DNA from 3 places in the Kitasatospora sp. NPDC058190 genome. Region 2 is predicted to be linked to each of the others. Evidence: predicted binding sites of a transcription regulator. Region 2 holds the regulator's gene; each other region holds the start of a gene.
What was found. The regulator HspR, encoded in region 2, represses chaperone genes until heat shock. The targets are predictions, from matches to a motif close to TTGAGNNNNNNNNNCTCAA.
Positions count from the first base shown of each region.

Region 1: the regulator HspR is predicted to act here: its motif matches at 2,109-2,127, upstream of lon (endopeptidase La).
Region 3: the regulator HspR is predicted to act here: its motif matches at 2,074-2,092, upstream of dnaK (molecular chaperone DnaK).

Region 1 covers NZ_JBHVVI010000209.1:1,917-6,280, forward strand. The annotation lists gene ACFVWU_RS43205 (response regulator transcription factor) at 1-625, opposite strand, end outside; gene ACFVWU_RS43210 (rhomboid-like protein) at 1,188-1,979, shown strand; gene lon (endopeptidase La) at 2,150-4,364, shown strand, end outside.
Region 2 covers NZ_JBHVVI010000001.1:100,614-104,977, reverse strand. The annotation lists gene dnaJ (molecular chaperone DnaJ) at 157-1,311, shown strand; gene ACFVWU_RS00455 (heat shock protein transcriptional repressor HspR) at 1,319-1,846, shown strand; gene ACFVWU_RS00450 (helix-turn-helix domain-containing protein) at 2,121-3,047, shown strand; gene ACFVWU_RS00445 (hypothetical protein) at 3,644-4,261, shown strand.
Region 3 covers NZ_JBHVVI010000131.1:15,665-20,028, reverse strand. The annotation lists gene ACFVWU_RS37815 (nucleotide exchange factor GrpE) at 1-114, opposite strand, end outside; gene dnaK (molecular chaperone DnaK) at 160-2,016, opposite strand; gene ACFVWU_RS37805 (helix-turn-helix domain-containing protein) at 2,171-2,467, shown strand; gene ACFVWU_RS37800 (DUF2267 domain-containing protein) at 2,512-2,910, opposite strand; gene ACFVWU_RS37795 (DUF2267 domain-containing protein) at 2,974-3,372, opposite strand; gene ACFVWU_RS37790 (STAS domain-containing protein) at 3,438-3,731, opposite strand; gene ACFVWU_RS37785 (Hsp20/alpha crystallin family protein) at 3,848-4,282, opposite strand.

The DNA of each region.
Region 1 (4,364 bases), on a different contig from region 2:
ACGCGTCGGTCCAGTCCCACACCTCGGCCAGCAGCTGCTCGCGGGTGAGCACCGCGCGCGGCTGGGCGGCCAGGCAGGCGAGCAGGTCGAACTCGGTCGGCGTCAGGTGGACGTCGCCCGAGGCCAGCCGGACCCGGCGCTGCACGTGGTCGATCTCCAGCTCGCCGAAGCGCAGGCTGCCGAGCGCGGGCGTGCGGGCGGCCTGCTGGGCGCGCTCGACGCGGCGCAGCAGCACGTTGACCCGGGCGGCCAGTTCGCGCATCGAGAACGGTTTGGTCATGTAGTCGTCGGCACCGACGCCGAGGCCGACCAGCAGGTCCGTCTCGTCGTCGCGCGCGGTCAGCATCAGCACCGGCACCGGACGCTGCGCCTGGATCCGGCGGCACACCTCCAGGCCGTCGAAGCCGGGCAGCATGATGTCCAGGACCACCAGGTCCGGCTGCCAGGTGTGGAAGCCGTCCACCGCGCCCGGACCGTCGTGGGCCACGGCGACCTTGAAGCCCTCCGCGCCCAGCCGGGCCGCGATCGACTCCGCGATCGTGGGCTCGTCCTCCACCACCAGCACTCTGCGCTGGCTGCTCACCGTGCCACCGGCGTTGTGGTTGTCCTGCTGAATTTCTGTCACGGTCACGCCACCGCCCCCAGGGCTGCGGGCCGGCCACCTGTGGGGATGGCGGGGCTCCGCTCGTAGTCTTGTTCCGTCGTGGACTGTGCCGGGTCCGCCGTCCCGTCGCGCGCCCAGGAGAGTGGAGGACGGGTGGTTCCCCGTCCACGTCTCCCGCGCACATCGCAGCGTACGGACAGCGGATGCTTTCCGGCAGGTGGACCGGACGTTTCCGGCCCGTGGGCCGGCTGTCCGGCCGCCCGCGGGCCCACTGCACGAGTGGGCACGGGCCGATACCTTACCCGGCGAATTTTCACTGCGTAACGGTACGTATGCAGTCGAGTTGACGCCAAGTCGCCGGTCAGAGGCCCTACTGACGCGTCAATCGGAAGAAGGTCTGGACCTATACCGGTAATCCGGCCGGTCCTCGGCGCAATGGTCTTCACGGGCTTTTCTCAGCTGCCTCTCAGAACCTCGACGTACCGTGGCCACGACAACGCTCCGCCGGGTGGAATCAGGGCCCCGCGCCGGTACGTTGGGCTGCGGCGAGGACCGATGGCTGCGGGCGTGGAGCGGAGGCGGCATGGCTGGAGTGCGGCGCGACGCCGACGGGAGCGCGGCCGCGCGGGTGCCGTACGGAATGCTCCGCCACGGGCTGCGCACCGGCGTCTTCGAGTGGCTGCTGGAACGGGTTCCGACACCTCGGCGCAACCCCTTCACGCTCGGATATCTCGCCGTGGTGGGCGCCACCACGACCTTCGCCACGCTCGCCGATCCGGAACTCGTCCAGCGGCTGCAGGAGGCCTCCAGTTCGGACGGCCACAACCTGCTCCAGCATCCTTTGCGCGCTCTTGTGCTGAGTGGGTTCTGGGTCGCCGGGAACGTGTGGATGCCGTACCTGTGGGGCTTCGCCTTCACCCTCGCGCCGCTGGAGCGCAGGGTCGGACCGGCCCGGGCGGCGGCGGTGTTCGCGGTCGGGCACGTGTCCGCGACGCTGCTCTCCCAGGGGGTGGTGATCACCGCGGTGGAGAGCGGGCGGATGGCGCCCGAGGCGATGGACTACCTGGACATCGGGGTCAGCTACGGCGTGCTCGCCTGCCTGGGCGCGGTGGCCGGACTGCTGCCCCGGCGCGGGCGGCTGCTGGCGCTGGGCGGCGCCGGGTTGATGATCGTCCAGCAGATCGCCACCGAGAAGGACGTGGTCACGGCCGTGGGGCACCCGGCCGCGGTGCTCGCCGGAGTGGCGCTGTGGCGCTGGCTGCGCGGGGCCGAGCGGCGCCCGCCCCGGCCGCGCCGACGCTCGGCGACGGTCCCGGCGGCCGGGTCGGCCCCCGCCGCGGTGCGCGCCGGCGCGCGGCCGTCCGCCGCGCGCTGACCGACCGGCCGCCCCCGTCGGGCTGACCTCTCCCCGTGCTTTTGACGGTGCCGTCCGTCGGGTCGTCCCGTGCCCTCCCCGTTCGCTCATGGCGAACAAAGCGCCGGGAACATTCGGCGGGCGCCAGGCCTTAGTCAGGTCGACTCAAGTTCACTGACTGGGGAGAGATCATGGCATCGACGTCCACTCCGCTCACCCTGCCCGTACTGCCGCTCGACGACGAGGTCGTCCTCCCGGGCATGGTCGTGCCGCTGGACCTGAAGGACGCCGAGGTGCGCGCCGCCGTCGAGGCCGCCCGCGCCGCGGTCACCGGCTCCGGCAAGCCGCAGGTCCTGCTGGTCCCGCGGGTGGACGGCTCGTACGCGGCGGCCGGCACGCTGGCCACCGTGGAGCAGGTCGGCCGCCTGGCGGACGGACCCAACACCGCCGGGCAGCCGGTGGCGCTGGTGCGCGCCGTGCGCCGGGTCCGGATCGGGGTCGGCACCACCGGCCCCGGCGCCGCCCTCTGGGTGGAGACCACGCCGTTCCGGGAGTCCTCGGTCGGCACGCCGGTGGCCGGGCGGGCCGCCGAGCTCGTCAAGGAGTACAAGGCGCTGTCCACCCAGTGGCTGCGCAAGCGCGGCGCCTGGCAGATCGTCGACCGGGTGGCCCAGATCGAGGGCGTCGGCGAACTCGCCGACAACATCGGCTACGCGCCCTTCGTCACCGCCGAGCAGAAGCTCAAGGTGCTGCTGGAGGCCGACCAGGTCGCCCGCCTGGAGTACGCGCTGACCCTGCTGCGCGACCACCTCGCCGAGGAGGAGGTCAACGACACCATCCGCAAGGACGTCGAGGAGGGCGTGGCCAAGCAGCAGAAGGAGTTCCTGCTCCGCCGGCAGCTGGAGGCCGTCCGCAAGGAGCTGGCCGAGCTGAACGGCGACCCGGCCGACGAGGAGGGCGACTACCGCGCCCGGGTCGAGGCCGCCGACCTGCCCGCGAAGGTGCGGGAGGCGGCGCTCAAGGAGGTGGACAAGCTGGAGCGCGCGTCCGACCAGTCCCCCGAGGGCTCGTGGATCCGCACCTGGCTGGACACCGTCCTGGAACTGCCCTGGAACGAGCGCACCGAGGACGCGTACGACATCTCCGGTGCCCGCGCCGTGCTGGACGCCGACCACGCCGGGCTGACCGACGTCAAGGACCGGATCGTCGAGTACCTGGCCGTCCGCAAGCGCCGCGCCGACCAGGGGCTCGGGCTGGTCGGCGGCCGCCGGGGTGGCGCGGTGCTGGCCCTGGTCGGGCCCCCCGGGGTCGGAAAGACGTCGCTCGGGGAGTCGGTGGCCCGCGCCATGGGCCGCACGTTCGTCCGGGTCGCGCTCGGCGGCGTCCGGGACGAGGCCGAGATCCGCGGCCACCGGCGCACCTACGTCGGCGCGCTGCCCGGCCGGCTGGTGCGGGCGATCAAGGAGGCCGGCTCGATGAACCCGGTCGTCCTGCTCGACGAGATCGACAAGGTTGGCTCCGACTACCGGGGCGACCCGGCCGCCGCCCTGCTGGAGGTGCTGGACCCGGCGCAGAACCACACCTTCCGGGACCACTACCTGGAGGTCGAGCTCGACCTCTCCGACGTCGTCTTCCTCGCCACCGCCAACGTGCTGGAGGCCATCCCCGAGCCACTGCTCGACCGGATGGAGCTGGTCCGGCTCGACGGCTACACCGAGGACGAGAAGGTCGTCATCGCCCGCGACCACCTGCTCCCGCGCCAGCTGGAGAAGGCCGGCCTGGGCGACGGGCAGGTCAGCGTGGACGAGGAGGCGCTGCGCAGGCTCGCCGGGGAGTACACCCGGGAGGCAGGCGTGCGCACCCTGGAGCGCTCGATCGCCCGGGTGCTGCGCAAGATCGCCGCACAGGCCGAGCTGGGCGAGCGCGAGCTGCCCGCCACGGTCGGCGCGCAGGACCTGCGTGCCCTGATCGGCCGACCGCACCACGTGCCGGAGTCCGCCCAGGAGCCCGCCGAGCGACGCACCGCCGTCCCCGGCGTGGCCACCGGCCTCGCGGTCACCGGCGCCGGCGGCGACGTCCTCTACATCGAGGCCTCGCTGGCCGACGCCGAGACCGGCGGCACCGGGCTGACGCTGACCGGGCAGCTGGGCGACGTGATGAAGGAGTCCGCGCACATCGCACTCTCCTTCCTGCGGTCGCGCGGGGCCGAGCTGGAACTGCCGGTCACCTCGCTGCGCGACCGCGGCGTCCACCTGCACGTCCCGGCCGGGGCCGTCCCCAAGGACGGGCCGAGCGCCGGCATCACCATGACCACGGCGCTGGCCTCGCTGCTCTCCGGCCGCAAGGTGCGCACCGACGTGGCGATGACGGGCGAGGTGTCGCTGACCGGGCGGGTGCTGCCGATCG
Region 2 (4,364 bases):
GCAGCGCGTTGTCAACGGCTCTTCTTCCAGTTGCCGTTGACAGCGCAGTGACGATGGACATCGGGAGGTGGCGGAGGCCGTGAGCGAGCGCAGCGAGCGAACCGTCAAGAGGTGCGCGTGCCGCGAATCGGCTGCCGAGCGAAGCGAGGTGGGCGCATGAGCGGCAAGGACTTTGTCGAGAAGGACTACTACAAGGTCCTCGGCGTGCCCAAGGACGCCACCGCCACCGAGATCAAGAAGACCTACCGCAAGCTGGCGCGCGAGTTCCACCCGGACGCGAACAAGGGCGACGCCAAGGCCGAGGAGCGCTTCAAGGACATCTCCGAGGCGTACGACGTCCTCTCCGACGAGAAGCGCCGCAAGGAGTACGACGAGGCCCGCAGCCTCTTCGCCAACGGCGGCTTCCGCACCGGCGGCCCCGGCACCGGCAGCTACAGCTTCGACTTCGGCGACCTCTTCAGCGGTAACCAGGGCGGCGGCAGTGGCGGCGGGCTCGGCGACGTCTTCGGCGGCCTGTTCAACCGCGGCGGTACCCGGCAGGCCCAGCCCCGGCGCGGCGCCGACGTCGAGACCGAGGTGACGCTCTCCTTCGAGGAGGCGGTGGACGGCGCGACCGTCCCGCTGCGGATGACCAGCCAGGCCCCCTGCCGCGTCTGCAACGGCACCGGCGCCAAGTCCGGCACCACCCCGCGGGTCTGCCCGACCTGCGTCGGCTCCGGCACCGTCAGCCGCGGCCAGGGCGCCTTCGCGCTCTCCGAGCCGTGCAAGGACTGCCGCGGCCGGGGCATGATCGTCGACGACCCGTGCACCGACTGCCACGGCAGCGGTCGGGCCAGCTCCGCCCGCACCATGCAGGTCCGCATCCCGGCCGGCGTCCAGGCCGACCAGCGGATCCGGCTCAAGGGCAAGGGCGCCCAGGGCGAGCGCGGCGGCCAGCCCGGCGACCTCTACGTCACCGTCCACGTCGACCCGCACCCGGTGTTCGGTCGCAAGGGCGACAACCTGACCGTCACCGTCCCGGTCACCTTCCCCGAGGCGGCCCTCGGCGCCACCATCGAGGTGCCCACGCTCGGCGGCCCCGCCGTCAAGCTCAAGCTGCCCCCGGGCAGCGCCAACGGTCTCACCATGCGCGCCCGTGGCAAGGGCGCCACCCGCAAGGACGGCACCCGCGGCGACCTCCTCGTCACCGTCGAGGTCGTGGTGCCTCAGCACGTCGACGGCGACGCGCTGAACGCCCTGGAGCAGTACCGCGAGGCCACCGCCTCCGACGACCCGCGAGCCGCCCTCTTCCGGGCGGCGAAGGGAGCGTGACGACCAGATGTCCCCGAACCCGATGACCCCCGACAGCCCGATCGGCCCCGGCCTCGGCGAGGGCCTTCCCGGCGACGGCCCCCGCCGCACCCGGCGCACCGCCGCGGCCCCGCCGCAGTACGTGCTCACCGAGGAAACCCCGGTGTACGTCATCTCGGTCGCCGCCGAGCTGTCCGGCCTGCACCCGCAGACCCTGCGCCAGTACGACCGCCTCGGCCTGGTCTGCCCCGACCGCACCGCCGGCCGTGGCCGCCGCTACTCCGCCCGCGACATCCAGCAGCTGCGGGAGGTCCAGCGGCTCTCCCAGGACGAGGGCATCAACCTGGCCGGCATCAAGCGGATCATCGAGCTGGAGAACCAGGTCGCCGCCCTCCAGGCCCGCATCACCGAGCTGGTCGACTCGCTCGAAGGCGCCGCCACCGCCCTCCAGCAGCGCGAGGCCGCCGTCCACGCCTCCTACCGCCGCGACCTCGTCCCGTACCAGCCCCCCACCCCCCAGTCCAGCGCCCTCGTCGTCTGGCGCCCCAAGCGCTGACCCGGGGCACCGCTCACCTCGCCAGCCGCCGGCTCCCTCCTGTTCGGGGGGTGCCGGCGGCTCTGTTGCGGTGAGAGAGTGTCACCCAACCAACCGCCGGGATCCACTCCGGATCAGCATGACCATCCTCCGATCGGGGATCGGCACCCTAAAATCCAGGAGACCAAATCTTGGACATCTTCGGAACGACGACAGGGAGCCGCAGATGAGTGGACGAGCCCACGCGGGTTCCACTCCAGCTGGGACGCACGCCCTCTCAGCAGAAGCGCGCGCCGTGTACCTGGAGATCGTCAAGAATGGCGGCCGCTTTCCTTGCGACACGCATTCCCTCGAGGACGGCGATCGACTGGCCGAGTTGCTCGGCATGGGGTTGCTGGTTCCTGATTCGGATGAACCTGACGTCCTGGTCGCCGTCGATCCCGCGCAACTCGCCGACCGCATCAGCAACACCTGGCAACGGCAGGCACTGGATCTGCTGTCGCGCGCGGTTTCACTTCCACTTGAACTTCAGGAACTCTCCCAGGAGTTCCACTCCCAGCGGCAGACCGGCGGCTCGATCGAATACGTTCACGGAAAGGTTCTGATAAACCAGCGCCTGGGACAGTGCATTTCTGCCGGAATGGAGGAGGCGCTGGCGCTCCAACCTGGGGGTCCGCGCCCGCCCGAGCTCCTTGACGCCATGATCGAGCGCGATCTGGAGACGCTGGAGCGCGGCACCACGATGCGCACGATCTACCATGCCAGCACCCGCTACCATCAACCGACGCGGGACTATGTGGCAAAGCTCGCCGGAGCCGGCGGACAGTTCCGCACCTTGGACGAACCGTACATCCGCCTGATTGTCATCGACCGGCGAATTGCTGTCGTGCCGATCGCGGACGACATGACATCAGCCGCCTTCATATTCGAGCCGACGATCGCGAATTACCTGGCCGAGGCGGTGTTCGAACCGAGCTGGAATCGGGCACTGGATTTCGACGGCGACCGCGCCGTACCACAGCAGGTGGTGCCTCGCCTGCGACAGACGATCATCGACCTGCTCCTCGCTGGAGCCAACCACCGTGTCATCGCACGGCGGTTGGGCATCAGCGAACGAACACTGGCTCGGCACATCGCGGAGATGAGGGAGGAGTACAACGTCGATTCCCTCTTCCAGCTGGGGTACGCCCTCGCCAGAGCCTCGGAGGGATCCCCCGAGTAGTGCCGTCGCCCTGGAACCGGCGTCCCGGCGCCTCGGACCACAGCAGGGGATCAGCACCTATCCAGCGCCCGACCCCGAAGGGGTCATTCGCAGGAATGTCAGGACCACCCCAGGTCCTCAGCGACAACGGTGGCCGCAGAAACCGACGGGGGCTGGGCGTCCGTGCCACCTGCCGCGAGATGCGCACTCACCAAAGCAGCCGCACCAATAACCAGAGGCAGCATCACCTTACGGACAAACCGGTGCATACGAGACATGCGCCCACCCCTTCCGTCTTGTATCGAACGAATCATCAAGAGAAGCACTATCGTCCACCATGCTGCCGCACACCACTCATAGCTGCCAAGCTCTCCCACCTTGGCAGCCGCGTCATCTCCCTGCCAGGCATCCAGATGACACGGGGCAACCCTGGACGCGGCGGGCCGGCTCGATGGACGATCAGTTCGCTCTCGATGGTCTCAGCAAGACCCGCCAACTTGGCAATGCTCATTCAAATGAGCAGCCACCGCCTCACCACACAAGTCCAGAGCCTGAGCAGCCACCGTTCCCGCCAGTCGGCGTGCCGATAGGCCTTAAGGCAATCCCCCGGAGTCGACATGACCGAGCCCTACCTGCGTCACCACGACAGCCAGGCCCCTGAGGGTCGGCGTGCACGTGTGTTCCTGGCCGCGCCGCTGATGCGGCTGACCGGCCCCGCGGACAGCGTGGTGACGCTCGCCAGCCGGACGCGGCTGACGACGCTTCGCACCACCCTGCTCCGCAGCGGCGCCGCCGTGTACAGCGCGCACCACAGCGATGCCTGGACCGTCGCGGGCCGTGCGCCCGAGCCCCGGGTGCCGTCCGACTTCCGCGCCCTGCAGTCCGCGGACCTGGTCTTCGCCTACGTCGGAGCGCCGCTCTCGGCCGGGGTGAGCCTGGAGCTGGGCTGGGCGTCGGCCCTGCGGAAGCCGATCGTCCTGCTCGTCGACGAGGCGATCACCCACAACCCGCTGATCGCCACCATCGAGCAGGTCGCCCCTGTCCTGCCGCTGGTCTTCGACGACACCTGGTCGCAGGAGGCCCTCCACCACACGGTGGAGACCGCCCTGGACTGGGCCGGTATGGCGCTCTCCCTCCGCGAGGGCTTCTGGACCGCCCCCGGCGACCGGTTCAACGTCCCCCGACAGCAGTCCTCCGTCCCCGGCTACTGGCCGACCGGCGCCGCGACCGGCTGAGCAGAGCGCACCCCCCGGATCCCCCTCCGGGCTCTTGCTTCCGCCGCTTGCCGCGCAGCCCGGCTGCCTCCGCCCGGGCTGCGCGGCTCAATGGCAGCCCGGG
Region 3 (4,364 bases), on a different contig from region 2:
CCGATAGCCGGGGCGCAGGATCTGGGTGCAGGTGGGGCGGTCGACCCGGTCCGATTCGGTCGAGGTGACGGCCTCGTGGAGGGTCGATGCGCCGCTTGTCGCGGATGACCACAGGCGGGCGCTGCTCTTCGGGTTTCTTCCTCGGCCTGGATGGGGTGGTCATGCGGCGCCTCGCTTGTGCTCGTCCTCGTCCACGATCTCGGCGTCCACGACCTCCTCTCCTTCCTCGCCCTGGGTGCCGGTTGCGCCGCCACCTGGTGCACCGGGGGCGGTCTGGGCGTAGAGGGCCTGGCCCAGTTTCTGGCTGACCTGGGCGACCTTGTCGCTCGCTGCGCGGATGGCGGCGGTGTCCTCGCCCTTGAGCTTGTCCTTCAGCTCCGCCAGGGCCGTCTCCACCTCGTTCTTCACGTCGGCCGGGACCTTGTCCTGGTTGTCCTGAAGGAACTTCTCGGTGCTGTAGGCGAGTTGCTCGCCCTGGTTTCGGGTCTCGGCGGCCTCCTTCCGACGGCGGTCCTCCTCCGCGTGCTGCTCGGCTTCCCGGATCATGCGGTCGATGTCGTCCTTCGGCAGGGCGGAGCCGCCGGTGACGGTCATCTTCTGCTCCTTGCCGGTGCCGAGGTCCTTCGCGGCCACGTGCATGATGCCGTTGGCGTCGATGTCGAAGGTGACCTCGATCTGCGGCATCCCGCGCGGGGCGGGCGCGATGCCGGTCAGTTCGAACATGCCGAGCTTCTTGTTGTACGCGGCGATCTCCCGCTCGCCCTGGTAGACCTGCACGGTCACCGAGGGCTGGTTGTCCTCGGCCGTGGTGAAGACCTCCGAGCGGCGGGTCGGGATCGTGGTGTTGCGCTCGATCAGCTTGGTCATGATGCCGCCCTTGGTCTCGATGCCCAGGGACAGCGGGGTGACGTCGAGCAGCAGGACGTCCTTGACCTCGCCCTTGAGCACGCCGGCCTGCAGGGCGGCACCGATGGCGACGACCTCGTCCGGGTTGACGCCCTTGTGCGGGTCTTTGCCGGTGAGCTTCTTCACCAGGTCGGTGACGGCCGGCATACGGGTGGAGCCGCCGACCAGGATGACGTGGTCGACGTCCTTCACCTCGATCTTGGCGTCCTTGACGGCCTGGTGGAACGGGCCCTCGCAGCGCTCCAGCAGATCGGCGGTGAGCTGCTGGAACTGGGCGCGGGTGAGCTTCTCGTCCAGGTGGAGAGCGCCTTCGGCGGAGGCCGTGATGTAGGGCAGGTTGATCGTCGTCCCCGTGGCCGCCGACAGCTCGATCTTCGCCTTCTCCGCGGCCTCCCGGAGCCGCTGGGCTGCCATCTTGTCCTTGGACAGGTCGATGCCGTAGCCGTTCTTGAACTGCTTGACCAGGTGGTCGACGATCCGCTGGTCCCAGTCGTCACCGCCCAGGTGGGTGTCACCGGAGGTGGCCTTCACCTCCACCACGCCCTCGCCGATCTCCAGCAGCGACACGTCGAACGTGCCGCCGCCGAGGTCGAAGACCAACACCGTCTGGTCGTTCTCCTTGTCCAAGCCGTACGCCAGGGCAGCCGAGGTCGGCTCGTTGATGATCCGCGCCACCTTCAGGCCCGCGATCTCACCCGCCTCCTTGGTAGCCGTGCGTTGGGAGTCGTTGAAGTACGCGGGCACGGTGATCACCGCGTCCGTCACGTCCTCACCCAGATAGGACTCGGCGTCGCGCTTCAGCTTCTGCAGCACCCGCGCCGAGATCTCCTGCGCGGTGTAGCGCTTGCCGTTCACGTCCCCTTCCTCCGGGAACCGCCAGCCGCTCTCGCCCATGTGCCGCTTCACCGAGCGGGCCGTGCGATCCACATTGGTCACGGCCTGCCGCTTGGCGACCTCGCCGACCAGCACCTCGCCGCCCTTGCCGAAAGCCACCACCGACGGGGTGGTCCGGGCGCCCTCGGCGTTGGCGATGACGGCCGGCTCGCCGCCCTCCAGGACGCAGACCACCGAGTTCGTCGTTCCCAGGTCGATACCGACTGCGCGTGACATTGCCGGGCCTCCTCTCCTGCTATCCCTCCCGTCTTGCCTCAGCGGGAGGAATGAAACTTGAGCCTCATGGACTCAAGGATAAGTCGATGGCTGCGGCTGGAGGAAATCTGTAACGTGGAAGTGAGGTTTCAGCGAGCGGCGAGGTGAGGTCGCGGTGGTGGAGCTGCCCATTGATGACGCGGATGCCGCGCTGTACACGGTGGGGCAGGTCGCCGCGATGCTGCACGTCCAGGTGGCGTTCCTGCGGCGACTGGACGAGCTGGGCGCGGTCGTGCCGACCCGTTCGGCGGGCGGCCAGCGCCGCTACTCACGCCGGGAGATCAACCGTGTCGCGGCCCTGGTGAAACTGATCAGCGAGGGACTGACCCTGGAAGGCGCGCGCCGGGTACTCGATCTCCAGGCCCGAGTGGAGCAGCTGGAGGCCGACCTGGACCGGGCCCGCGGCCAGTGACGTCGAGCGCCCGCCGCCTGGGCCCAACCCGGGCCGGCTGAGGTTCAAGCGGCGGCGGCGAGGTCGGCGCGGCCGAACAGGAGCGCGTAACCGCGGGGCAGGCGGGCGAGGAGGCGATCGGTGAGCCGCTCGCCGCCGAGGGATTCGAGGGCGGCCAGGACGGAGGAGACGTCCCAGCGGGCGCCGGTGAGGCTGGTGTCCAGGGCTCGGGCGACAGCTTCGACGAAGGCGGGCGCGGCGACGGGTTCGGGCAGGGGGGTCTGCGAGGCGAAGACGGCGCGGGCCCGCTCAGGGAGCGCGGCGGCCAGCTCGCAGCGTTCCTCGCCGGTCAGCTGGGAGCCGAGAACGGCCAGGACCGCATCGAGGACGCGTTCGGCCTCCGCGTCACTGGGGTAGCGACCGAGGGTGCGGACCTGCTGGATCAGGCGGCGGTGCCGGGTCATGACGGGTGGCCTTCCAGGGGTGGGCCGCCGCGGCGTGAGCGGCGGCACGAAAGCGGGTCAGGGTCAGTGGCCGGGTACAGGGCGGCCGAACAGGACGTCGTAGCCGGGCGGCAGCTGGAACAGGACACCCTCCATGAGGTCGTCGCCCGCGGCATCGGCCACCGTGGACAGCACGGCGCCGATGTCCCACACGGCGGTCTTCTCGGTCGCGCCCTCGATCCAGGCGGCAGTGGCGCGCACGAACCGTTCGGGACTGAGCGGTTCGGCGGCCTGCAGGGGGTTGAGCAGGATCAGGGCGAAGGTCTCGGGCAGACGGGCCGCGAGCTTCGCGCGCACGTCGCCGACCAAGTGGGCACCGAGCAGGGCCAGCACGACGCGGGCCGCGCGCTCGGCATCCTGGGGCGTGTCGTACTCTCCGCGTTCCTGGACCTGGTCCAGGAACGCCTCCCATCGAAGAGTCACCGCGCATTCCTCCCTCCGTCCCGGCAGGGACCAGGCCCTGCCGGGGTGCGGGCGTGCGAGGCCGATCAGAATTCGGCGGCCAGGCGGCGGGTAAGGCCGGTGAGCTTGAGCAGCCTGGCCACGGGGTGGCCGACCCCGCGCAGGACCAGGCGCTTGCCGCTGTGGTCGGCCTGGTTGCGGGCCTGGACGAGGATGCCCAGGCCCGAGCAGTCCATGAACGTCACCTCCGACAGGTCGAGCACCACCTCCCCGTGCGCCTCGAACGCGGCGGCCAGCCGGCAGCGAAGCCGCGGCGCGGTGGCGAGGTCGATCTCACCACCGGCCCTCACCACGAACGGTGCCGGCCGCCCATCGCGCATGGCGTTGCCAGTCGCGATGGCACGGGCCAAATCGGGGGATGCGGGGCCGGATGCGGGGGTGTTCCGTGCCGTCCCCTCGGGGGGCGGGGACGGCACGGAACGGCACAGGGGCGCGGTCAGGCCTTGATCTCCTTGCGGCCACCGCTGTGGCCGATGGCGATCTTGCGGGGCTTGGCCTTCTCCGCGACCGGGATCTTCAGGGTCAGCACGCCGGAGTCGTAGTCGGCGCTGATCCCCTCGGGGTCGAGCGTGTCGGAGAGCATGACCTGGCGGGAGAACACGCCGAGCGGACGCTCGGACAGCTCCCACTTCACGTCCTCGCCCTCGTGGCGCGGACGGCGCTCGGCCTTGACGGTCAGCATGTTCCGCTCGACGTCGATGTCGATCGCGTCCGGGTCCACCCCGGGCAGGTCGAAGCAGATCACGTACTCCTCGCCCGCACGGTAGGCGTCCAGCGGCATCGGAGTCGGCCGCGACCAGGTACCGGTCGTGTTGAAGAACTGCTGGGTCAGGCGGTCCAGCTCGCGGAACGGGTCAGTGCGCAGCAGCATCGCGAAACACCTCCACTGATCGATGGGTGCCAGTGCGCTTCACCTGAAACCGTTCTAGCACGTCATCCATCCGATGACAAAC